2 linked regions of the Thermus thermophilus genome follow. The protein of the gene in region 1 binds, or shares a complex with, the protein of each later gene. Links are inferred from orthologs where the notes say so. Each region holds a gene or a part of one and is shown in the gene's direction. Other genes may lie near its edges. The genes, in order: rpsG and tig.

Evidence for each region.
Region 2: the proteins of rpsG (region 1) and tig are in contact, whole or in part, in a crystal structure (PDB 3GTY), measured with the Thermotoga maritima proteins. The link is inferred for Thermus thermophilus from one-to-one orthologs. Residues at the interface, in WP_004081843.1 of Thermotoga maritima: Lys34, Lys52, Lys55, Glu59, Arg62, Gln63, Glu66, Asn67, Lys69, Val71, Arg95, Ala109, Lys110, Lys111, Gly112, Arg113, Pro114, Glu117, Glu121, Ile124, Ala125, Tyr127, Asn128, Asn129, Thr130, Gly131, Lys135, Asp139, Arg142, Met143; in WP_004081061.1 of Thermotoga maritima: Glu122, Val124, Val129, Leu130, Tyr133, Glu188, Gly259, Ile262, Tyr263, Glu266, Ser270, Glu273, Gln274, Glu277, Arg308, Gln311, Ile312, Ser315, Tyr316, Glu325, Arg329, Arg336, Leu363, Phe366, Trp367, Arg373, Leu377, Arg381, Leu384, Glu387.

What each region holds. Positions count from the first base shown.
Region 1 is NZ_AP025158.1:209,220-220,214, forward strand. The notes cover bases 7,380-10,318. They hold rpsG (30S ribosomal protein S7), read left to right. Parts: upstream 7,380-8,583; coding sequence 8,584-9,054; downstream 9,055-10,318. Other genes in these bases: tsaE (tRNA (adenosine(37)-N6)-threonylcarbamoyltransferase complex ATPase subunit type 1 TsaE), read right to left, coding at 7,380-7,748; rpsL (30S ribosomal protein S12), read left to right, coding at 8,172-8,576; fusA (elongation factor G), read left to right, coding at 9,057-10,318. Also shown: TthTMY_RS01195 (DnaJ C-terminal domain-containing protein), read right to left, coding at 1-292; TthTMY_RS01200 (alanine--glyoxylate aminotransferase family protein), read left to right, coding at 441-1,502; TthTMY_RS01205 (undecaprenyl-diphosphate phosphatase), read right to left, coding at 1,494-2,279; ispD (2-C-methyl-D-erythritol 4-phosphate cytidylyltransferase), read left to right, coding at 2,294-2,935; ispE (4-(cytidine 5'-diphospho)-2-C-methyl-D-erythritol kinase), read left to right, coding at 2,923-3,750; TthTMY_RS01220 (hypothetical protein), read left to right, coding at 3,728-4,294; TthTMY_RS01225 (CarD family transcriptional regulator), read right to left, coding at 4,479-4,973; TetR/AcrR family transcriptional regulator SbtR, read right to left, coding at 4,970-5,539; TthTMY_RS01235 (cyanophycinase), read left to right, coding at 5,617-6,330; TthTMY_RS01240 (metal-binding protein), read left to right, coding at 6,338-6,820; TthTMY_RS01245 (TlpA family protein disulfide reductase), read left to right, coding at 6,864-7,349; more of tsaE, read right to left, coding at 7,311-7,379; more of fusA, read left to right, coding at 10,319-10,995.
Region 2 is NZ_AP025158.1:1,478,152-1,489,196, reverse strand. The notes cover bases 3,578-6,566. They hold tig (trigger factor), read left to right. Parts: upstream 3,578-4,459; coding sequence 4,460-5,674; downstream 5,675-6,566. Other genes in these bases: clpX (ATP-dependent Clp protease ATP-binding subunit ClpX), read left to right, coding at 6,311-6,566; clpP (ATP-dependent Clp endopeptidase proteolytic subunit ClpP), read left to right, coding at 5,740-6,324; TthTMY_RS07990 (rhodanese-like domain-containing protein), read left to right, coding at 3,899-4,183; carB (carbamoyl-phosphate synthase large subunit), read right to left, coding at 3,578-3,778. In the rest of the region: TthTMY_RS08005 (DsbA family protein), read right to left, coding at 1-309; TthTMY_RS08000 (cyclic-di-AMP receptor), read right to left, coding at 306-635; more of carB, read right to left, coding at 692-3,577; more of clpX, read left to right, coding at 6,567-7,510; TthTMY_RS07960 (nicotinate phosphoribosyltransferase), read right to left, coding at 7,609-9,129; metH (methionine synthase), read left to right, coding at 9,172-11,045. UniProt on the Bacillus subtilis protein: Involved in protein export. Acts as a chaperone by maintaining the newly synthesized protein in an open conformation. Functions as a peptidyl-prolyl cis-trans isomerase.

The sequences.
Region 1 (10,995 bases):
GCGGAGGCTTCCTGTGGCCGCGGACGCCGAAGACCTCCTGGAAGAAGAGGTCAAAGAGGTCCTCCGGCCGGTACTCGGGGGCCTCGAGGTGGCCCCGGTCGTAGGCCGCCCGCTTCTTCGGGTCCGAGAGGACGGCGTAGGCCTCGTTGATCTCCTTGAAGCGCTCCTCCGCTTCCTTGTCCCCCGGGTTCCGGTCGGGGTGGTACTTGAGGGCCAGGCGGCGGTAGGCCTTCTTGATCTCCTCCTGGCTGGCCTCCCGGCTCACCCCCAGGATGGCGTAGTAGTCCTTCATCTACCTAGCACTTTACAAGCCCGGGGAGGCTTTGCTAAAGTGGCGCGCAATGAGGCCCTCGCGAGCTCGCCGGTAGGGGGTCCCTTCCTTCGGGAAGGGGCCCCCGGGGCGTGCCTCCGGGGGCCCGGCCTTTTTGAGGGAGGCTTGGATGCTGCTTCTAACCCCTGGACCCACCCCCATTCCCGAGCGTGTGCAGAAGGCCCTTCTCCGTCCCATGCGCGGCCACCTGGACCCCGAGGTCCTCCAGGTGAACCGGGCCATCCAGGAGAGGCTCGCCGCCCTGTTTGACCCCGGGGAGGGCGCCTTGGTCGCCGCCCTCGCGGGTTCAGGGAGCCTGGGCATGGAGGCGGGCCTCGCCAACCTGGACCGGGGGCCGGTCCTGGTCCTGGTGAACGGGGCCTTCTCCCAACGGGTGGCGGAGATGGCGGCCCTTCACGGCCTGGACCCCGAGGTCCTGGACTTCCCCCCGGGGGAGCCCGTGGACCCCGAGGCCGTGGCCCGGGCCTTGAAGAAGCGGCGCTACCGCATGGTGGCCCTGGTGCACGGGGAGACCTCCACCGGGGTGCTGAACCCGGCGGAGGCAGTGGGGGCCCTGGCCAAGGAGGCTGGGGCCCTCTTCTTCCTGGACGCCGTGACCACCTTGGGGATGCTCCCCTTCTCCATGCGGGCCATGGGGGTGGACTACGCCTTCACCGGGAGCCAGAAGTGCCTTTCCGCCCCGCCCGGCCTCGCCCCCATCGCCGCAAGCCTCGAGGCCAGGAAGGCCTTCACGGGGAAACGGGGGTGGTACCTGGACCTCGCCCGGGTGGCGGAGCACTGGGAGCGGGGCGGGTACCACCACACCACCCCCGTCCTCCTCCACTACGCCCTCCTGGAGGCCTTGGACCTGGTCCTGGAGGAGGGGGTGGTGGCCCGGGAGCGGCGCGCCCGTGAGGTCTACGCCTGGGTCCTGGAGGAGCTCCAGGCCCGGGGCTTCCGGCCCTACCCCAAGGCCAGCCCCCTGCCCACGGTGCTCGTCGTCCGCCCCCCCGAGGGGGTGGACGCGGACCGCCTGGTCCGGGCCCTCTACGCCGAGGGGGTGGCGGTGGCCGGCGGGATCGGCCCCACCCGGGGCCAGGTCCTCCGCCTCGGCCTCATGGGGGAGGGGGCCCGGCGGGAGGCGTACCGGGCTTTCCTGAAGGTCTTGGACCGGGCTTTGGCCCTAGCGTAGGAAGAAGAAGGCGTAGACCGCCGCCAGGGCCATGCGGTAGAGGGCGAAGGGGCGGAAGCCGTGGCGGGCCACGAAGGCCAGCATCCAGCGCACGGTGACCAGGGCGGTGGCCAGGGCGGCGAGGAAGCCGAGGAGGAGGAGGGACCAGCCGCCTTCGGGCACCTCTGGGGCGCTTTTCCAGAGGTCGTAGCCCACAGCGGCGAACATGGTGGGAAGGGCCAGGAGGAAGCTGAACTCGGCGGCGGCTTGCCGGTTGAGGCCCAGGAGGAGGCCCCCCAGGATCGTGGCCCCGCTCCGGCTCGTCCCGGGGAAGAGGGCGGCGAGGCCCTGGAAGACCCCGATCCAGGCCACCCGGGCGAGGGGAAGGGCCTTCACGTCCGGGTATTGGGCCCGTTCCGCTAGCCGGTCGGCGAAGAGGAGGGCTGCCCCAACGAAGAAGAGAAAGAAGGCCACCACGGCGTCGTTCCCCAGGATGACCCCTTTGATCAGGGGGTAGAAGAGGAAGCCGATGACCCCCGTGGGGACGAAGGCCACCGCGATGCGGAGCCAAAGGGCCCGGTCGGCCGCAAGGCGCCTTCCGTAGAGGAGGAGGACCGCCAGGATGGCCCCGAGCTGGATGGCCACGAGGAAGGTCTTGAGGAAGGGGTCCTCCTCCACGGGCAGGCCCAGGAGGTGGAAGAGAAGGGTGAGGTGGCCGGTGGAGGAGACGGGCAAGAACTCCGTGAGCCCCTCAACCACCCCGAGCAGAAGGGCTTCCCAAGCGCTCACGCGGCCCATGCTACCATGGGGGCGTGGAGGTTTCCGTCCTCATCCCCGCCGCGGGGAATGGCCTCCGCCTGGGCCGAGGCCCCAAGGCCTTCCTCCAGGTGGGGGGGCGGACGCTTCTGGAGTGGACCCTCGCCGCCTTCCGGGACGCGGCGGAGGTCCTGGTGGCCCTGCCCCCCGGGGCGGAGCCCCCGAAGGGGCTTGGGGCCGTCTTTTTAGAGGGGGGGGCCACCCGGCAGGCCTCGGTGGCCCGGCTTCTGGAGGCGGCGAGCCTGCCCCTCGTCCTGGTGCACGACGTGGCCCGTCCCTTCGTCAGCCGGGGCCTGGTGGAGCGGGTCCTCGAGGCCGCCCAAAGGAGCGGCGCCGCCGTCCCCGTCCTCCCCGTGCCCGACACCCTCATGGCCCCGGAGGGGGAGGCCTACGGCCGGGTGGTGCCCCGGGAGACCTTCCGCCTGGTGCAGACCCCCCAGGGGTTCTTCACCGCCCTCCTCCGGGAGGCCCACGCCTACGCCCGGAGGAAGGGCCTCGAGGCCAGCGACGACGCCCAGCTGGTTCAGGCCCTGGGCTACCCCGTGGCCCTGGTGGAAGGGGAGGCCACGGCCTTTAAGATCACCCACCCTCCGGACCTCGTCTTGGCGGAGGCCCTGGCCCGGGTATGGAGCGCCTAGCCCCCGCGAAGGTCAACCTCGGGCTTTCCGTCCGCTTCCGGCGGGAGGACGGGTACCACGAGCTCCACACCCTCTTCGCCCCCTTCTCCCTGGCGGACCGGCTGGTGGTGGAGCCCGTTTCGGCGGGCCTCCACTTCCAGGGGCCTTACGGGCGCGAGAACCTGGCCTACCGGGCGGCCTCCCTCTACCTCGAGGCGGCGGGCCAACCCGGGGGCGTGCGCATCCTTTTGGAGAAGCGGATCCCCGAGGGAGCCGGGCTTGGGGGCGGGAGTTCCGACGCGGCCCAGGTCCTTCTTGCCCTCAAGGCCCTTTACCCGGCGGAGGTGGACCTCTTCGCCCTGGCCCGGACCCTCGGGGCGGACGTCCCCTTCTTCCTCCTCGGGCGGGGGGCGGAGGCCCGGGGGGTGGGGGAGAGGCTTAGGCCCCTCGCCCTGCCCCCGGTCCCCGCGGTGGTCTTCTTTCCCGGGCTCAAGGTGCCCACGCCCCTGGTCTACCGGGCCGTGCGGCCGGAGGACTTCGGCCCGGACCTCCCCGTGGGGGCCATCCTCGAGGCCTTGGCCCGGGGGGAGGAGCCCCCGTACTGGAACAGCCTGGAAGGCCCCGCCTTCCGCCTCTTCCCCGAGCTCAAGGAAGTGCGGGGCCGGATGCGGGCGTTGGGGCTTAGAGGGGTGCTCATGTCGGGCTCGGGGAGCGCCTTCTTCGGGCTTGCGGAAGGCCCGGACCACGCGAGGCGGGCGGCGGAGGCGCTTGGGGCCTGGGGGCGCGCCTGGGCCGGCACGCTGGGAGGTGGGGATGCTGGGTCTGGACCTGCTTAAGGAAGTCCCGGGGCTCCTCGAGGAGATCAAGGCCCTGCCCCTTCGCCTGGACGAGGAGCGGTTCCGGTTTTGGCTCCAGCAGGACTACCCTTTCGTGGAGGCGCTCTACCGCTACCAGGTGGGCCTGCTTCTGGAGGCCCCCCAGGCCCACCGGGCCCCTTTGGTCCAGGCCCTCATGGCCACGGTGGAGGAGCTGGACTGGCTCCTCCTCCAGGGGGCCAGCCCTTCCGCCCCGGTCCACCCGGTGCGGGCGGGCTACATCGCCCTGCTGGAGGAGATGGGCCGGCTTCCCTACGCCTACCGGGTGGTCTTCTTCTACTTCCTAAACGGACTTTTCCTCGAGGCCTGGGCCCACCACGTCCCGGAGGAGGGGCCTTGGGCGGAGCTTTCCCAGCACTGGTTCGCCCCCGAGTTCCAGGCCGTCCTCTACGACCTCGAGGTCCTGGCCCGAGGCCTTTGGGAGGGCTTGGACCCCGAGGTGGTGCGGACCTACCTCCGCCGCATCCTGGAGGCGGAAAAGGCCACCTGGAGCCTTCTCCTCTGATACCGCCCCATCCTGGCTTGCGCCGGCATGGGGGCCCCGGCAAAGGGTCCCTAGGGGGCTTCCCTGGGCCAGTGGGGCGGAGGAAACCGGAAGAAAGGGTATGCCTGTCCCCGTCGCCTTCGCCCGGGAGGCCCCCCGAAAAAGGCAGCCCCCCCGGCCGGGCCGGGAGGCGGCAAGCGGGCGCTTAGTTCAGCTCCTCGCCCCAGGCCTCCTCAAAGAGGCGCTTCGCCTCCTGGACGGTGATCTCTAGGCTTTGGGCCACCTCCTCGGCCAGGAGGTGGATGGCCCGCCTCAGGGCCTGCCGGTCCAGGTCGGGAAGGCCCCGCTCCACCTCCCAGGCCCGGAGCTGGCCCGCCATCTGGGCGATGCGGTAGGGGTTCCCGTCCGCCAGGATCTCGCTGGTCTTGCGGTGCCGGGCGGCCCACTGCTTGGGGAGGGGCATCCGCCCGTTCTTGAGCAGGTCCAGGATCACGGGGACCTCTTCCGGGGCCAGGGCCTTCCTTAGGCCCACGCTGTGGGGCGCTTCCACCGGCACGTAGGCCTTGGAGCGGGAACCGGGGAAGTCCACCTGGTAGTAGGCCCGGCTCACCCCGCTTACGCTCCGCTGGGCGATGCCCGCCACCACGCCGACCCCGTAGGGGGGCAAGACCACCTTGTCCCCAGGCCTGAACTCTTTCACGGCTCTACTCCTTTCCGGAGCACCTCCATAAGATGCTCCAAATAGGCTTCCACCTCCAAGGAGGGGGTGCACCCCATCGCCGCGATGACCGCGGCCGTGGCCCTGGGGGAGAGGCCCGTGCGCACGGCCCCTTCCGACTGGCCCGACCGCAAAAGCTCCTCCAGGAGGCGGAGGTAGTGCTCGTGGAGGCCCTTGAGCCAGGGGGTGGGGTCGTCCATGGCCTCCCGGGCCACGGCGGCCCAGAGGCCCCGCCACTCCTGCACCCAGGCCAGGCGGCGCCTCAGTACCTCCTCGAGGCGCACAAAAAAAGGCGCCTTGCGGCGCACCACCTCCTCCACCTCGCGGTAGAAGGCCCAGGTGCGCTCCTCCACCAGGGCCTTGAGCAGGTCCCTCTTGTCGCGGAAGTAGAGGTAGATGGTGCCCTTGCCTACCTCCGCCCTCCGGGCCACCTCCTCCATCTTGAGCCCGGAGAGGCCCCGCTCCCGGAGCACGGCCAGGGTGGCCTCGAGGATGGCCCGCTTCTTGTCCTTGACGCCGGCCCCTGGAGGGGTTATCATCGCGGCCACGACCCCCAGTCTACCACACCGTCCTTCCCCTTTCATGAGGGGTGCGCTACCCTAGGAGGTACAGGGGAGGTGAAAGCGTGCGTCAGGGCTACTTCGCCTTGCTCACCGCGGACCCCTTGCGGGGCGCCCTCAACCGGGTGGAGGCCCGGCTTATTGAGGAGGCCCGTGGGGAGGCCCTTTTCCTCATCCCGTACGCCCTGCGGGACCTGGCCGAGGCCTGGCGCCTCGTCTACCGCGACCTGGGCCTCAGGCGGGGCCGGGTGGTCTACCTCCGGCGCCGGGAGGAGGCCTTTGACCCCGAGGTGGCCCGGCGGGTGGCGGAAAGCCCCCTGGTGATCCTCGCCGCCGAGAGCCTGCCGGAGTTCCTGGACCTCATCCGCAACAGCCTCCTCCTGCAGGCCCTCGCCGAGGTCTACCGCCAGGGGGGTGGGGTGGTGGCCGTGGGAGAGGCCACCGGCCTCCTGGGCGAGGCGGCCTTTTACGCCTTGGAAGGCGAGGTCCGGGCGGGGTTCGGCCTCGCCCTCCTCAGGGGGCTCGCCCTCCTTCCCCGGGTGGAGGAGCGGGGGCGGTTTCTGGCCCTTTCCCGCCTGGTGGCGGACAACCCCGACCTCGTGGGGCTCGGCCTTTTGGAAAACACCGCCCTCCGCCTCCTTCGGGGCCTCGGGGAGGTGTGGGCGGGCGGGGTCACCTTGGTGGACGCCGGCGGGGCCGAGTACACGGGCCGGGGCGTCCGCGGCCTGAGGGTGGACGTCCTCTCCACGGGCGAGCGCTTCTCCCTTCCCAGCCTATAATCGGGGCATGCCCTCGGGGCGCGCCCACGAGGCCTTGAACCTGGCGGCGCTGGGCGGCCTGGCTCTGGCCCACCTGGCGGCGGGGGGCTCTCCGGAGGACCCCCGGGCCTGGGCCTTCGGCCTCGCCTACCTGGCGGGCACTTACCTCCTTTCCCCCGATTTGGACCTGGCGGAGCGGGGGGTGAGGGCGAGCCGCCGCTGGGGGGTCCTCGCCGCCTTCTGGCGCCCTTACGGCTGGCTCTTTAGGCACCGGGGCCTCTCCCATACCTGGCTGCTTGGGCCCCTCACCCGGCTCGCCTACCTGGGGGCTTGGGTGGGGTTACTTCTCCTGGTCCTGCGCTGGACTCTGGGCCTACAGGTCTCCCTAGACCTTCCCCCGGAGCTATGGGGCTTCGGCCTGCTCGGCTACTACGCCTCCCAGTGGCTCCACCTCCTCGCGGACGGGATCCGGCCCGACCACGGCCTGAAGCGCCTGCGCCGTCCTCGGTGAGGCCGCTCACCCTCCGCAAACCCTCCTCTGCCATACTGAAGCCATGACCAAATTCTGGACCCTTCTCGTGGCGGGCGCGTTGAGCCTGGCCTTGGCGGTGAAGCCGGGCGAGCCCCTTCCCGGCTTCCTCCTTTGGGACCCCCAGGGCCGGCCCGTGGCCCCGGCGACGATGCCAAAGCCCGCGGTCCTCGTCTTTTGGGCCAGCTGGTGCCCGGTGTGCAAGGCGGAGTTCCCCGGCCTGCACCGGGTGGCGGAGGAGACGGGGGTCCCGTTTTACGTCATCAGCCGGGAGCCCCGGGACACCAGGGAGGTGGTTCTGGAGTACATGAAGGCCTACCCCCGCTTCATCCCCCTTCTGGCCTCGGACCGGGACCGGCCCCACGAGGTGGCGGCCCGGTTCAAGGTTCTGGGCCAGCCCTGGACCTTTGTGGTGGACCGGGAGGGGAAGGTGGTGGCCCTCTTCGCCGGACGGGCGGGCCGGGAGGCCTTGCTAGACGCCCTCCTCCTCGCCGGGGCCGACCTCCCATAGCTCGGCCCGGCGGGCCTCCCCTTCCGGCGAAAGCCTAAGGAGGTGGCTCGCCCCGAGGAGGCGGGGCTCCCCCCACTCCACCAGGCCGAGCCGTGCCCCCTCCAGGGCGGCCTCCAGCTGGCCGAGGAGGAGGGAGGGGTCCTTCAGGCGGTAGAGGTCGGCGTGGACCACGGGCCCCTCGGGGGTGGGGTAGGTGTGGATGAGGGTGTAGGTGGGGCTCGTGACCCGGCCGGGGAAGCCCAGGGCCCGGACGAGGAAGCCCACGAAGGTGGTCTTGCCCGCGCCCAAGGGGCCCTCGAGGGCCACAAGGGCGCCCCAGGGGAGGAGGCCCAGGACCTCCTCCGCCAGGGCCTGGGTGTCCTCGAGGCGCGAAAGCCTGCGCGAAAGAAGGAGCCGCATAAGCGAAACAAGGCCCTTTCGGGCCTCGGTTTGGTGCCGGGGGCGGGACTTGAACCCGCACGCCCTTGCGGGCACCACCCCCTCAAGATGGCGTGTCTACCAGTTCCACCACCCCGGCGTGGGCGCGCCTCAGCGCAAGCACCAGTTTAGCAAAAGGCGCTGCCTTGTCAAGCGCGGGGGCTTGCCTAGTAAATCGCCTTGTACCCCGGAGGGGGCGGGACACCCTCGTCCCGACCTTTGCAAGGCAAGCCCGGAAGGTATTGCCAAGAAAGGGTTTTGCCTGTACACTAGGGCAGTTGAGGGCTCTCAGGGCCAGCCCCTGGCCCTGAGGGTGGACCCCGTGTGGGGCATAACGGAGGGCATTCCCCTCCGGGGGGATCTTGAGAACAAGGGGGCAAGTCCAAAAAGAAGGGAGTGGTGGCACTGCCGACGATCAATCAGCTCGTCCGAAAGGGCCGCGAGAAGGTCCGCAGAAAGAGCAAGGTTCCGGCGCTGAAGGGGGCGCCCTTCCGCCGGGGGGTGTGCACCGTGGTGCGCACCGTCACCCCCAAGAAGCCCAACTCGGCGCTCCGTAAGGTGGCCAAGGTGCGCCTCACCTCCGGCTACGAGGTCACGGCCTACATCCCCGGCGAGGGGCACAACCTTCAGGAGCACTCGGTGGTCCTCATCCGGGGCGGCCGTGTGAAGGACCTGCCGGGCGTGCGCTACCACATCGTGCGCGGGGTCTACGACGCCGCCGGGGTCAAGGACCGAAAGAAGAGCCGCTCCAAGTACGGGACCAAGAGGCCCAAGGAGGCGGCCAAAACCGCGGCCAAGGCCAAGAAGTAGGTGAGCTATGGCACGGAGAAGGAGAGCAGAAGTCCGTCAGCTCCAGCCCGACCTCGTCTACGGGGACGTGCTGGTCACCGCCTTCATCAACAAGATCATGCGGGACGGGAAGAAGAACCTGGCCGCCCGCATCTTCTACGACGCCTGCAAGATCATCCAGGAGAAGACCGGCCAGGAGCCCCTCAAGGTCTTCAAGCAGGCGGTGGAGAACGTCAAGCCCCGGATGGAGGTCCGTTCCCGCCGCGTGGGCGGGGCCAACTACCAGGTCCCCATGGAGGTCTCCCCGAGGCGCCAGCAGTCCCTGGCCTTGAGGTGGCTCGTTCAGGCGGCCAACCAGCGCCCTGAGCGGCGCGCGGCGGTGCGCATCGCCCACGAGCTGATGGACGCCGCCGAGGGTAAGGGCGGGGCGGTGAAGAAGAAGGAGGACGTGGAGCGGATGGCCGAGGCGAACCGGGCCTACGCCCACTACCGGTGGTGAGTATGGCGGTCAAGGTAGAGTACGACCTGAAGAGGCTCCGGAACATCGGCATCGCCGCCCACATCGACGCGGGCAAGACCACCACCACCGAGCGCATCCTTTACTACACAGGCAAGATCCACAAGATCGGCGAGGTCCACGAGGGCACGGCCACCATGGACTTCATGGAGCAGGAGAGGGAGCGCGGCATCACCATCACCGCCGCCGTGACCACCTGCTTCTGGAAGGGCCACCGCATCAACATCATCGACACCCCGGGCCACGTGGACTTCACCATTGAAGTGGAGCGCTCCATGCGGGTCCTGGACGGGGCCATCGTGGTCTTTGACTCCAGCCAGGGGGTAGAGCCCCAGTCCGAGACCGTCTGGCGCCAGGCGGAGAAGTACAAGGTGCCCCGCATCGCCTTCGCCAACAAGATGGACAAGACCGGGGCCGACCTCTGGCTCGTGATCCGCACCATGCAGGAGCGCCTGGGGGCGCGCCCGGTGGTGATGCAGCTCCCCATTGGCCGGGAGGACACCTTCTCGGGGATCATTGACGTCCTCCGGATGAAGGCCTACACCTACGGCAACGACCTGGGCACGGACATCCGCGAGATCCCCATCCCCGAGGAGTACCTGGACCAGGCCCGGGAGTACCACGAGAAGCTCGTGGAGGTGGCCGCCGACTTTGACGAGAACATCATGCTGAAGTACCTCGAGGGCGAGGAGCCCACCGAGGAAGAGCTGGTGGCCGCCATCCGTAAGGGCACCATTGACCTTAAGATCACCCCCGTCTTCCTGGGCTCCGCCCTGAAGAACAAGGGTGTCCAGCTCCTCCTGGACGCGGTGGTGGACTACCTGCCCTGCCCCTTGGACATCCCCCCCATCAAGGGCACCACGCCTGAAGGGGAGGTGGTGGAGATCCACCCCGACCCCGATGGCCCCTTGGCGGCCTTGGCCTTCAAGATCATGGCCGACCCCTACGTGGGCCGCCTCACCTTCATCCGCGTCTACTCCGGGACCCTCACCTCGGGCTCCTACGTCTACAACACCACCAAGGGCCGCAAGGAACGTGTGGCCCGGCTTCTCCGCATGCACGCCAACCACCGGGAGGAGGTGGAGGAGCTCAAGGCGGGCGACCTGGGCGCCGTGGTGGGCCTCAAGGAGACCATCACCGGGGACACCCTGGTGGGCGAGGATGCGCCCCGGGTCATCCTGGAGTCCATTGAGGTGCCCGAGCCCGTGATTGACGTGGCCATTGAGCCCAAGACCAAGGCCGACCAGGAGAAGCTTTCCCAGGCCCTGGCCCGCCTGGCGGAGGAGGACCCCACCTTCCGCGTCTCCACCCATCCCGAGACCGGCCAGACCATCATCTCCGGGATGGGCGAGCTCCACCTGGAGATCATCGTGGACCGGCTCAAGCGGGAGTTCAAGGTGGACGCCAACGTGGGCAAGCCCCAGGTGGCCTACCGGGAGACCATCACCAAGCCGGTGGACGTGGAGGGCAAGTTCATCCGCCAGACCGGCGGCCGCGGCCAGTACGGCCACGTGAAGATCAAGGTGGAGCCCCTCCCCCGTGGCTCGGGCTTTGAGTTCGTCAACGCCATCGTGGGCGGGGTGATCCCCAAGGAGTACATCCCCGCGGTGCAGAAGGGGATTGAGGAGGCCATGCAGTCTGGGCCCCTCATCGGCTTCCCCGTGGTGGACCTCAAGGTCACCCTCTACGACGGCTCCTACCACGAGGTGGACTCCTCCGAGATGGCCTTCAAGATCGCCGGCTCCATGGCCATCAAGGAGGCGGTGCAGAAGGGGGACCCGGTGATCCTCGAGCCCATCATGCGGGTGGAGGTCACCACCCCCGAGGAGTACATGGGCGACGTCATCGGCGACCTGAACGCCCGCCGGGGCCAGATCCTGGGGATGGAGCCCCGGGGCAACGCCCAGGTGATCCGGGCCTTCG
Region 2 (11,045 bases), 1.3 Mb from region 1 along the record:
CTTGAGGAGGAAGGCGCCCTCCACGTTGAGCTCCACGGGGCCCCGGCGGAGGAGGGCCTGGTTCTTCCCGTACCAGGCCACGAAGCCCTGGGCGTGGCCCGGGACCCCCGTGGCCGCGGAGAGGATCCGGCCCATGAGGCTCGCGTTCGCCGGGCCCTCGTAGCGCACGGCGTAGAGGCGGCCGGACCTGGCCTCCGTCTGGACCCGGGCCCCTTCCGGCAGGGGCCCAGGGGAGAAGCGCTCCAGGGGGGCGGCGATCTGGGCCCAGGCGGCCCCCAGGCCGAGGAGGAGGACGGCGAGGCGCCTCATAGCTTGACGAAGTGCTCCACGGGCAGGACGAAGACCACGGCGCCGCCCACCTGCACCTCCACCGGCTGGACCAGGAAGGGATCGGGGGCCTCGGCGAAGGGGAGGCCCCGGGAGACGAGGCGGGTGCGGGTGCGGCACTTCTCCTTGATGAGCTCCAGCACCTCGGGGACCTTCTCGTCCTCCAGGCCGATGAGCAAGGTGGTGTTCCCCTCCCTCAGAAACCCCCCCGTGGAGGCGAGCTTCGTGGACTGGAAGCCCCGCTCCAGGAGGGCCTTGGTGAGCCCGGGGGCGTCCGTGTCCTGGACGATGGCGATGACCAGCTTCATTGGGGCCTATTGTACACGGAGGGCGGGGGGCTTGGGGCCGGGAGGGCCCCGGAACCCTACCCCCGGGGGGCCTTCTGGTGCCAGTCCTGAAGGCTTTGCACCCTAAGGCCGCTTTCCCGCGCGCGCAGGATGGCCTTCAGGCTCCACCACGCCCCCTCCCGGGTGGTGATGAAGGGGAGGCCCCGCTCCACGGCCCGCCTCAGCTCGGGGTCGGGGACGGGGCTTATGAGGAGGTCGTAGTCCTGCCCCTCGGTGAGGGCGAAGCCCGCCTCCCGGTAGAGGGCCTTGAGGTCCTCCAGCCCCTCCCCGATGAACCGCACCCGGCCCGAGAGGGGGAGGCGTTGCCCGGCCCCGAGCTCCGCCTTGTAGTAGGCGAGGTAGGGGTCCGGGTCTATCCCCATGCTCTCCCCCGTGGAGCGCATCTCCGGGCCGAGCTCGGGGATGACCCCGGGGAACTTGATCCAGGGGATGACCACCTCCTTGGCGGCGTAGTAGGGGGGGACGGGGTCCAGGTCGCGCACCCCGAGCTCCTTTAGGGTCTTGCCCACGGCGATGAGGGCGGCGAGCTTGGCCAGGGGGACGCCGATGGCCTTGGAGACGAAGGGCACGGTGCGGGAGGCGCGGGGGTTGGCCTCGAGGACGTACACCTCCTCCCCCACCACGGCGTACTGCACGTTGAGAAGCCCCCGCACGCCGAGGGCCAAGGCCAGGCGGCGGGTGTAGGCCCGGACCTTCTTCAGGGCCTCCTCGGGGACGTGGACGGGGGGAAGGAGGGTGGCCGAGTCCCCGGAGTGGACCCCGGCCCGCTCCACGTGCTCCATGATCCCGGCCACCATGACCTCCTGCCCGTCCGAGAGGGCGTCCACGTCCAGCTCTATGGCCCCTTCCAGGAAGCGGTCCAGGAGGATGGAGGGCCTCTCCTCCAGGGGAGCGTAGACCTCCTCCAGGTAGCGCTTAAGCTCCTCCTCGTCCCGCACCACCTGCATGGCCCGCCCCCCCAGGACGTAGCTCGGGCGGACGAGGAGGGGGAAGCCCACCTCCGGGGCGAGCCTTAAGGCCTCCTCGGGGCTTTGGGCCACCCGGCCCTCGGGCTGGGGGATCCCGAGCCTCTGGCAGAGGGCGTGGAAGGCCTCCCGGTCCTCCGCCTGGTGGATGGCGCTAAAGGGGGTGCCGAGGAGCCTCACCCCGGCCTCCTCCAGGCCCTTGGCGAGCTTCAGGGGGGTCTGCCCCCCCAAGGTGGCGATGACCCCCAGGGGCTTCTCGTGCTCCACGATGTTGAGGACGTCCTCCAGGGTCAAGGGCTCAAAGTAGAGGCGGTCCGCGGTGTCGTAGTCCGTGGAAACCGTCTCGGGGTTGGAGTTCACCATGATGGTCTCAAACCCCGCCTCCTTCAGGGCCCAGACGGCGTGGACCGTGGCGTAGTCAAACTCCACCCCCTGCCCGATCCTTATGGGCCCCGAGCCCAGGATCACCACCTTGGGCTTTTGCGACGGCCAGACCTCGTCCTCCAGCTCGTAGGTGGAGTAGTGGTAGGGGGTGTAGGCCTCAAACTCGGCGGCGCAGGTGTCCACCGTCTTGTAGACGGGCCCCACCCCTAGGGCCTTCCTCTCGGCCCGCACCTCCTTTTCCCCCTTCCCCAAAAGCTCCCCGATCCTCCGGTCGGTGAGGCCAAGCCCCTTGTAGAAGCGCCAGTCCTCCCGGTCCTTGGGGGGGTGGCCCTTGAGCCACTCCTCCGCCTCCACGATCTCCTTCATCTGGTGGAGGAACCAGGGGTCTATCCGGGTGGCCTGGTAAAGCTCCTCCACGGGCATCCCCCGCCTAAGGAGCTCCATGACGGCATAGATCCGGTCGGGGTTGGGGTAGAGCTTCTGCTCCAGCTCCTCCGTCTTGACCCCGGCGAGGGCCCTCACGTCCCGCTCCAGGCCCCTCAGGGCCTTCATCAGCGCCTCCTTGAAGGTGCGGCCGATGGCCATCACCTCCCCCACGGACTTCATCTGGGTGGTGAGCTCGTCCTTGAGCTCCCCCAAGGTGTTCCTCAAGGGGCGGAACTTCTCAAAGGCGAAGCGGGGGATCTTCACCACCACGTAGTCAATGGTGGGCTCAAAGGAGGCCGGGGTCTTGCGGGTGATGTCGTTGGGGAGCTCGTCCAGGCGGTACCCCACGGCGAGGAGGGCGGCGATCTTGGCGATGGGAAAGCCCGTGGCCTTGGAGGCGAGGGCGCTTGAGCGGGAGACCCGGGGGTTCATCTCAATGACCACCTGGCGGCCCGTCTTCGGGTCCACGGCGAACTGGATGTTGGACCCCCCCGTCTCCACCCCGATCTCCCGGATGATGGCCTTGGCGGCGTCCCGCATCCTCTGGTACTCCACGTCGGAGAGGGTCTGGGCCGGGGCCACGGTGATGGAGTCCCCCGTGTGGACGCCCATGGGGTCCACGTTCTCAATGCTGGTGATGATGACGACGGTGTCGGCGTGGTCCCGCATCACCTCCAGCTCAAACTCCTTCCAGCCCAGGACCGACTCCTCCACGAGGGCGGTGTGGACGGGGGAGAGGGTGAGGCCCCGTCCAAGCACCTCCTTGAGCTCGGCCTCGTTCCTGGCGACGCCGCCCCCCGTGCCCCCCAGGGTGAAGGAGGGGCGGACGACCACGGGGAAGCCCACCTCCCGGGCGAAGTGGAGGCCCTCCTCCACGCTCCTCACAAGCTGTCCCCTGGGAACCTCGAGGCCGATTCTGCGCATGGCCTCCTGGAAAGCCTCCCGGTCCTCGCCCTTCCTTATGGCCTCCGCCTTGGCCCCGATGAGCTCCACGCCATATTTTTGCAGGATGCCCTCCTCGTAGAGGGCCATGGCCAGGTTAAGGCCCGTCTGCCCCCCCAGGGTGGGGAGGAGGGCGTCGGGGGCTTCCCGGGCGAGGATGCCCTCCAGGTGTTCCAGGTCCAGGGGCTCAATGTAGGTCTTTTCGGCGAGTTCCGGGTCGGTCATGATGGTGGCGGGGTTGGAGTTCACCAGGACCACCCGGTAGCCCGCCCCCCTCAAGGCCTTCACCGCCTGGGTTCCCGAGTAGTCAAACTCGGCCGCCTGGCCGATGGTGATGGGCCCGGAACCGATGATGAGGATCTTCTTCAGGTCTTTCCGCGGCGGCATCGTGCACCCGGTGGAAGAGGATAGCATGAAGGCGCGGGCAAGGGCCAGGGGTTGTGGCATAAATATGCAATGGGGCCTTGGGGCTGGACGGAGGGCGGGAGGCGGGGTAGGCTGGAAGGCGTGCGGAAGGTGCGCCCCGAGGAGCTCCCCGCCCTCTTGGAGGAGGGCGTCCTTGTGGTGGACGTCCGCCCTGCGGACCGCAGGAGCACGCCCCTCCCCTTCGCCGCCGAGTGGGTTCCTTTGGAGAAGATCCAGAAGGGGGAGCACGGCCTGCCCCGCAGGCCCCTCCTCTTGGTCTGCGAAAAGGGCCTCTTGAGCCAGGTGGCGGCCCTCTACCTCGAGGCCGAGGGGTACGAGGCCATGAGCCTCGAGGGCGGCCTCCAGGCCTTGACGCAAGGGAAGTAGCCCCGTAGAATGGCGGATGCTGAGCGCGGTGAGCGTAGCTCAGCTGGTTAGAGCACCGGACTGTGGATCCGGGGGTCGTGGGTTCAAGTCCCATCGCTCACCCCAAGCCGCCACCCCGAAAGGGGTGGTATTTTAAAGGGGGGGTCGCCCCCATGCGAGGATGGCGGAATCGGTAGACGCGCCGGACTTAGGATCCGGTGGGGCAACCCGTGCGGGTTCAAGTCCCGCTCCTCGCACCATCCGGGCGGCCCCCCCTTCATCGGGACGAGGTGAAACGTGGCGGAGATCCTGGAGCGTTCCGGCTATCTGGTCAAGGTGCGGGTGGAGGTGCCCGCCGACCGGGTGAAGGCGAGCTACGAGGCCCTGCTTAAGGACCTCGCCTCCCGGGTGCGGGTGCCCGGCTTCCGGCCGGGCAAGGCCCCCCTGAAGGTGGTGGAGGCCCGCCTGGGCCGGGAGGCGCTCCTCCAAGACCTGAAGGAGCGCCTGGTGGAGGAGACCTACCCCGAGGCGGTGCGGGAGCTCGGCCTAAGCCCCGTGGCCGCCCGCGTGGTGGAGCAGGACCTGAGCGAGGTGGAGGGCTTCCGCTACGTGGCCGAGGTGGAGAACTACCCCGAGGTGAGGCTTCCCGACTGGCGGGGCTTCGCCTTGGAGGTCTCCCCGCCCGAGGTCACCGAGGAGATGGTGGAGAAGGCCCTGGAGGAGCTCCGCCAGCGCTACGCCGAGCTCGTCCCCGTGGAGCGGGAGGCCCAGGAGGGGGACCACCTCTTCGTCCGCACCGAGGAGGGGGTGGAGTTCCCCATTGACCTCGCCAAAGCCCTTCCCCACGTGCGGGAGGCCCTCCTCGGCAGGAAGGCGGGGGACGTGGTCATGGTCCCCGTGCTGAACGAGAGGGGCGAGAAGGTGCGGGAGGTCAGGACCGAGGTCCTCGAGGTCAAGACCCTGAAGCTCCCCGAGCTGGACGAGGAGTTCGCCAAGACCCTGGAGGCGGAAAGCCTCGAGGACCTCAAGAACCGGGTGCGGGAAAGCCTCAAGCGCCAGGCGGAGCGGGCCTACGAGGAGGTCAGGGAGCGGGCCTTCTTGGAGAAGCTCGCCGAGGGCCTGGAGGTGGAGATCCCCCCTTCCATGCTCCGGGCGGAGGAGCGCCACCTCCTGGAGCACCTGGCCGAGGACCTCTACCGGCAGGGGATCGGCCTGGAGGCCTACCTCGAGGCCCTGAAGGAGAAAGGGGAGCTGGAGAAGTTCCAGGAGAATCTGCGCAAGGAGGCGGAGAAGCGGGTCCGCATCGCCCTCGCCCGGGAGAAGCTCGCCGAGGAGCTCAACCCCGAGGTCTCCGAGGAGGAGTGGCAGGCCTACCTCCAGGCCGCGGCCCGGGCCTACGGCGTTTCCGTCCAGGACCTCCGCCGCCGGTTCGGCGAGGAGGGCCTCGCCCGGCTTAAGGAGCGCCTCCGCCAGGACAAGGCGGTGCAGGAGGCCCTGAAGGCCCTGGGCTGAGGGCCTGGCGCATGGTGGCCCAGGGGGGTTTCCCCCCTGGGTTTGCCGCTAAACTAAGGATTGGTATGGTCATACCCTACGTCATTGAGCAGACGGCCCGCGGCGAGCGCGTCTACGACATCTACTCCCGCCTCCTCAAGGACCGCATCATCTTCCTGGGCACCCCCATAGACGCCCAGGTGGCCAACGTGGTGGTGGCCCAGCTCCTCTTCCTGGACGCCCAGAACCCCAACCAGGAGATCAAGCTCTACATCAACTCCCCCGGGGGCGAGGTGGACGCGGGCCTCGCCATCTACGACACCATGCAGTTCGTCCGGGCCCCCGTGTCCACCATCGTCATCGGCCTGGCGGCCAGCATGGCCGCGGTGATCCTGGCGGCGGGGGAGAAGGGCCGCCGCTACGCCCTTCCCCACGCCAAGGTCATGATCCACCAGCCCTGGGGCGGGGTGCGGGGGACGGCGAGCGACATCGCCATCCAGGCCCAGGAGATCCTGAAGGCGAAGAGGCTCCTCAACGAGATCCTGGCCAAGCACACCGGTCAGCCCCTGGAGAAGGTGGAGAAGGACACGGACCGGGACTACTACCTCTCGGCCCAGGAGGCCCTGGAATACGGCCTCATTGACCAGGTGGTGACCCGTGAAGAGGCCTAGGCCCCACTGCAGCTTCTGCGGCCTCCGCCCCCCCGAGACGGGGCGGCTTCTGGAAAGCCCCATTGAGGACGTCTACATCTGCGAGGACTGCGTGGAAAGGGCCCAGGAGCTCCTGGCCCAGGAGGGGCGCCGCGCCCCCAAGGGGCCGAGCCGCCTCCCCCGGCCCCAGGAGATCAAGGCCCACCTGGACCAGTACGTGGTGGGGCAGGAGGCGGCCAAGCGCGCCCTAAGCGTGGCCGTCTACAACCACTACAAGCGCCTCCTCCACCCCGAGGCGGAGATCGGCAAGGCCAACATCCTCCTCATCGGCCCCACGGGCACGGGCAAGACCCTCCTCGCCGAGACCCTGGCCCGCTTCCTGGAGGTCCCCTTCGCCATCGCCGACGCCACCACCCTCACCGAGGCCGGGTACGTGGGCGAGGACGTGGAGAACGTCCTCCTCCGCCTCCTGCAGAACGCCGACTTTGACGTGGAGCGGGCGGAGATGGGCATCGTCTACATTGACGAGATTGACAAGATCGCCCGCAAGTCGGAAAACCCCTCCCTCACCCGGGACGTCTCCGGGGAAGGGGTGCAGCAGGCCCTCCTCAAGATCATTGAGGGGACCATCGCCAACGTCCCGCCCCAGGGGGGAAGGAAGCACCCCCACCAGGAGTTCATCCCGGTGAACACCAAGAACATCCTCTTCATCCTGGGCGGGGCCTTTGAGGGGCTGGAGAACATCGTCAAGGCCCGGGTGGGCCAGACGGCCATCGGCTTCACCGGGGGGAGGAAGGAGCGGGAGGAGCCCCTGGAGGTCATCCCCGAGGACCTCATCAAGTTCGGCATGATCCCCGAGTTCGTGGGCCGGGCCCCCCTCATCGTCCAGCTCCACCCCTTGGGCGAGGACGACCTGGTGCGCATCCTCACCGAGCCCAAAAACGCCCTGGTGAAGCAGTACCAGGAGCTCTTCCGCATGGAAGGGATAGAGCTCCGCTTCACCCAGGCGGCCCTCAAGGAGGTGGCCCGGCGCGCCCTCAAGCGGGGCACGGGGGCGAGGGGCCTCAGGGCCATCCTGGAGAAGGCCATGGTGGACCTGATGTTTGAGGCCCCGGGGAGCGGGGTGCGGGAGATCGTCTTTGACCTCCCCCACCTGGACCACCCCCTGAAGGCCCTGGAGGAGGCGCGGCTCAAGCAGGCCTCCTGAGGGCCCGCACCTTGACCTCGCCACATGGGACGCCGGAAGTAGGGCTTTGCGAAGGCTCTTTTGGGGCCCCCGCTCTGGCGCAAGCCAGAGCGGGGTACTTAGCCCCCAAGCCGCCGCACCAGCTCCTCCTTCAGGGCGAAAAGCCTCTCCGTGAGGGAGACGTGGTAGACGTGGGGGTTCACGAGCCGCCGCACCCCGGGGTCCAGGAGGGCCACGTCCCGGTCCCGGCGCTTCCTGAGCTCTTCCAGGGGGAGAGGAGGGAAGAGCCTCCTTCCCCGGTACACCTCCTCCAGGAGGGGCTCGAGCCGGAAGCTTCCCGGCCTTAAGGTGCGCCTTTTGGTGGGGTCCGTGGGGTGGCGGAGGGTGAGGGGGGCGTCCTCCCGCACTTCCTCTTCGGCCAGGGCCAGGAGGTCGGCGGTGGCGAGGCCCCGCTCGTCGTAGACCCGATAGACCCGCTTGTGCCCGGGGTTTAGGACCTTCTCCAGGGAGTTGGAGACCTTCATCGCCGGGGCCCAGGTGCCGTTTTCCCGCACCGCCACCAGCTTGTAGACCCCGCCCAGGGCCGGAGCGCCCCAGGAGACCACCATCCTCGTGCCCACCCCGTAGACCAAGCGCTTGAGGAGGCGGTCGGGGTCCACCCCGTAGCGGGGGGCCTCCTCCAGGATTTGGCTTTTGATCTGCCAGATGACGAGCTCGTCCAGGTCCCCGGAGAGGACGATGACGACCTCGGGAAACCCCGCCTTGTCCAGCTCCCTGGCCACCTGGATGGCGAGGTGGGCCAGGTCCCCGGAGTCTATGCGCACCCCTAGGGGCCTATGCCCCTTGCGCCTAAGCTCCTCAAAGACCCGGATGGCGTGGGGAAGCCCCGAGTGGAGGGTGTCCACGGTGTCCAAAAGGAGGATGGTGTCGTCGGGGAAGACCTCGGCGAAGGCCCGAAAGGCGTCCTCCTCGCCGTAGCCCAAGGCCATGAAGGCCTGGACCAGGCTGTGGGCGTGGGTGCCGGAGGCGGGAAGGCCCAGGAGGTGGGAGAGGCTCACGGCGCTAGAGCGGTTCGCCCCCCCGATGAGGCTCGCCCGGGTGGCGCTCTCCCCGCCCTTGGCCGGGGCGCGGCGGAGGCCGAACTCCAAGACCACAGCCTCCCCCGCCGCCTCCCGCACCCGGCTCGCCTTGGTGGCGATGAGGGTCTCGTAGTTGAGGCGGTTGAGGAGAGCGGTCTCCAGGAGCTGGGCCTGAAGGAGGGGGCCTTCCACGCTCACCAGGGGCACCTGGGGGTGGGCCACCCGCCCCTCGGGGAGGGCCCTTAGGGTGAGGCCGGAAAACCCCCCCATCGCCTTGAGGTAGCGGAGGTAGTCCTCGGCGAAGAGGGGCTTCCCCGAGGGGCCCTTTAGGCTGCGGAGGGCGGCAAGCTCCTCCTCGCCGAAGCGGGCCTCCTCCATCCAGCTTAGGAAGGGGTCCAGCCCGGCGAAGACGGTGTAGCCCGCCTGGTGGGCCCCGTAGTCGGGGTTTTTCCGGTAGAAGGCCTCAAAGAGGGCCTCCTTCTCGTGGAGGCCCATGCGGAAGTAGACCTGGCCCATGGTGAGCTGGTAGAGGTCGGTGTAGAGGATGCCGAAGGGGTCCATGGGCCTAGCATAGCCCCGCCCGGTTCGCTACACTAGCGGGATATGGTGGAGGTCCACGCCTGCAGCCCCGGCTGCCGCCACCACCTCGGGGGGGCGGGCTGGGGGGACGCCCCCTTGGTGCGCCTCGGCTACAACAAGGAGGCCCGGGCGAAGAAGTTTCCCTACCTCCAGGCCCTCCTGGAGAGGCCCTTGGTCTTTGACGGGGCCATGGGCACCGAGCTCCAAAAAAAGGACCTCACCCCCGAGGACTACGGCGGGGAGGCCTACTTCGGCTGCCCCGAGGTCCTGAACCGCACCCGGCCCGAGGTGGTGCGGGAGATCCACCTCGCCTACCTCGAGGCCGGGGCCGAGGTCATAGAGACCAACACCTTCGGGGCCCTGCGCCACGTCCTCGCCGAGTACGGCCTTGGCGAGGAGGCGGAGGAGCTCGCCTTCCTCGGGGCCAAGATCGCCCGGGAGGCCGCCGACCCCTACGGGGCCTTCGTGGCGGGGGCCTTGGGCCCGGGCACCAAGCTCGTCTCCCTGGGCCAGATCTCCTGGGACGAGCTCCACCGGGCCTATAAGGAGGCGGCCCGGGGGCTCCTTAGGGGCGGGGTGGACCTCATCCTCCTGGAGACCGCCCAGGACATCCTCCAGGTGCGCTGCGCCGTCTTGGCGGTGCGGGAGGCCATGGCCGAGGTGGGCCGGGAGGTGCCCCTCCAGGTCCAGGTGACCTTTGAGGCCACGGGGACGATGCTCGTGGGCACGGACGAGCAGGCGGCCCTGGCCGCCCTGGAGAGCCTCCCCATAGACGTGGTGGGGATGAACTGCGCCACGGGCCCCGACCTCATGGACAGCAAGGTGCGCTACTTCGCCGAGCACAGCACCCGCTTCGTCTCCTGCCTCCCCAACGCGGGCCTTCCCCGGAACGAGGGGGGGAGGGTGGTCTACGACCTCACCCCCGAGGAGCTCGCCAAGTGGCACCTCAAGTTCGTGGCCGAGTACGGGGTGAACGCTGTGGGGGGGTGCTGCGGCACGGGCCCTGAGCACATCCGAAAGGTGGCCGAGGCGGTGAAGGGCCTCACCCCGAGGCCAAGGCCCGAAAGCTTCCCTCCCCAGGTGGCCTCCTTGTACCAGGCGGTGCCCCTGAGGCAAGAGGCGAGCCTTTTCCTCGTGGGGGAGAGGCTCAACGCCACGGGGAGCAAGCGCTTCCGGGAGATGCTCTTCGCCCGCGACCTCGAGGGCCTCCTCGCCCTCGCCCGGGAGCAGGTGGAGGAGGGGGCCCACGCCCTGGACCTCTCCGTGGCCTGGACAGGGCGGGACGAGCTTGAGGACCTCCGGTGGCTCCTTCCCCACCTCGCCACCGCCGTCACCGTCCCCGTCATGGTGGACTCCACCTCCCCCGAGGCCATGGAGCTCGCCCTCAAGCACCTCCCGGGCCGGGTCCTCCTGAACTCCGCCAACCTCGAGGACGGCCTAGAGCGCTTTGACCGGGTGGCCTCCCTGGCCAAGGCCCACGGGGCGGCCCTCGTGGTCCTCGCCATTGACGAGAGGGGGATGGCCAAGACCCAACAGGAGAAGGTGCGGGTGGCCCTCAGGATGTACGAGCGCCTCACGGAGCACCACGGCTTCCGCCCCGAGGACCTCCTCTTTGACCTCCTCACCTTTCCCATCACCCAAGGGGACGAGGAAAGCCGCCCTCTCGCCAAGGAGACCCTCTTCGCCCTGGAGGAGCTACGGGAGAGGCTTCCCGGGGTGGGGTTCATCCTCGGGGTCTCCAACGTCTCCTTCGGGCTCAAGCCCCGGGCCAGGCGCGTTCTCAACTCCGTCTTCCTGGACGAGGCGAGGAAGAGGGGCCTCACCGCGGCCATCGTGGACGCGGGGAAGATCCTCCCCATAAGCCAGATCCCCGAGGAGGCCTACGCCCTCGCCTTAGA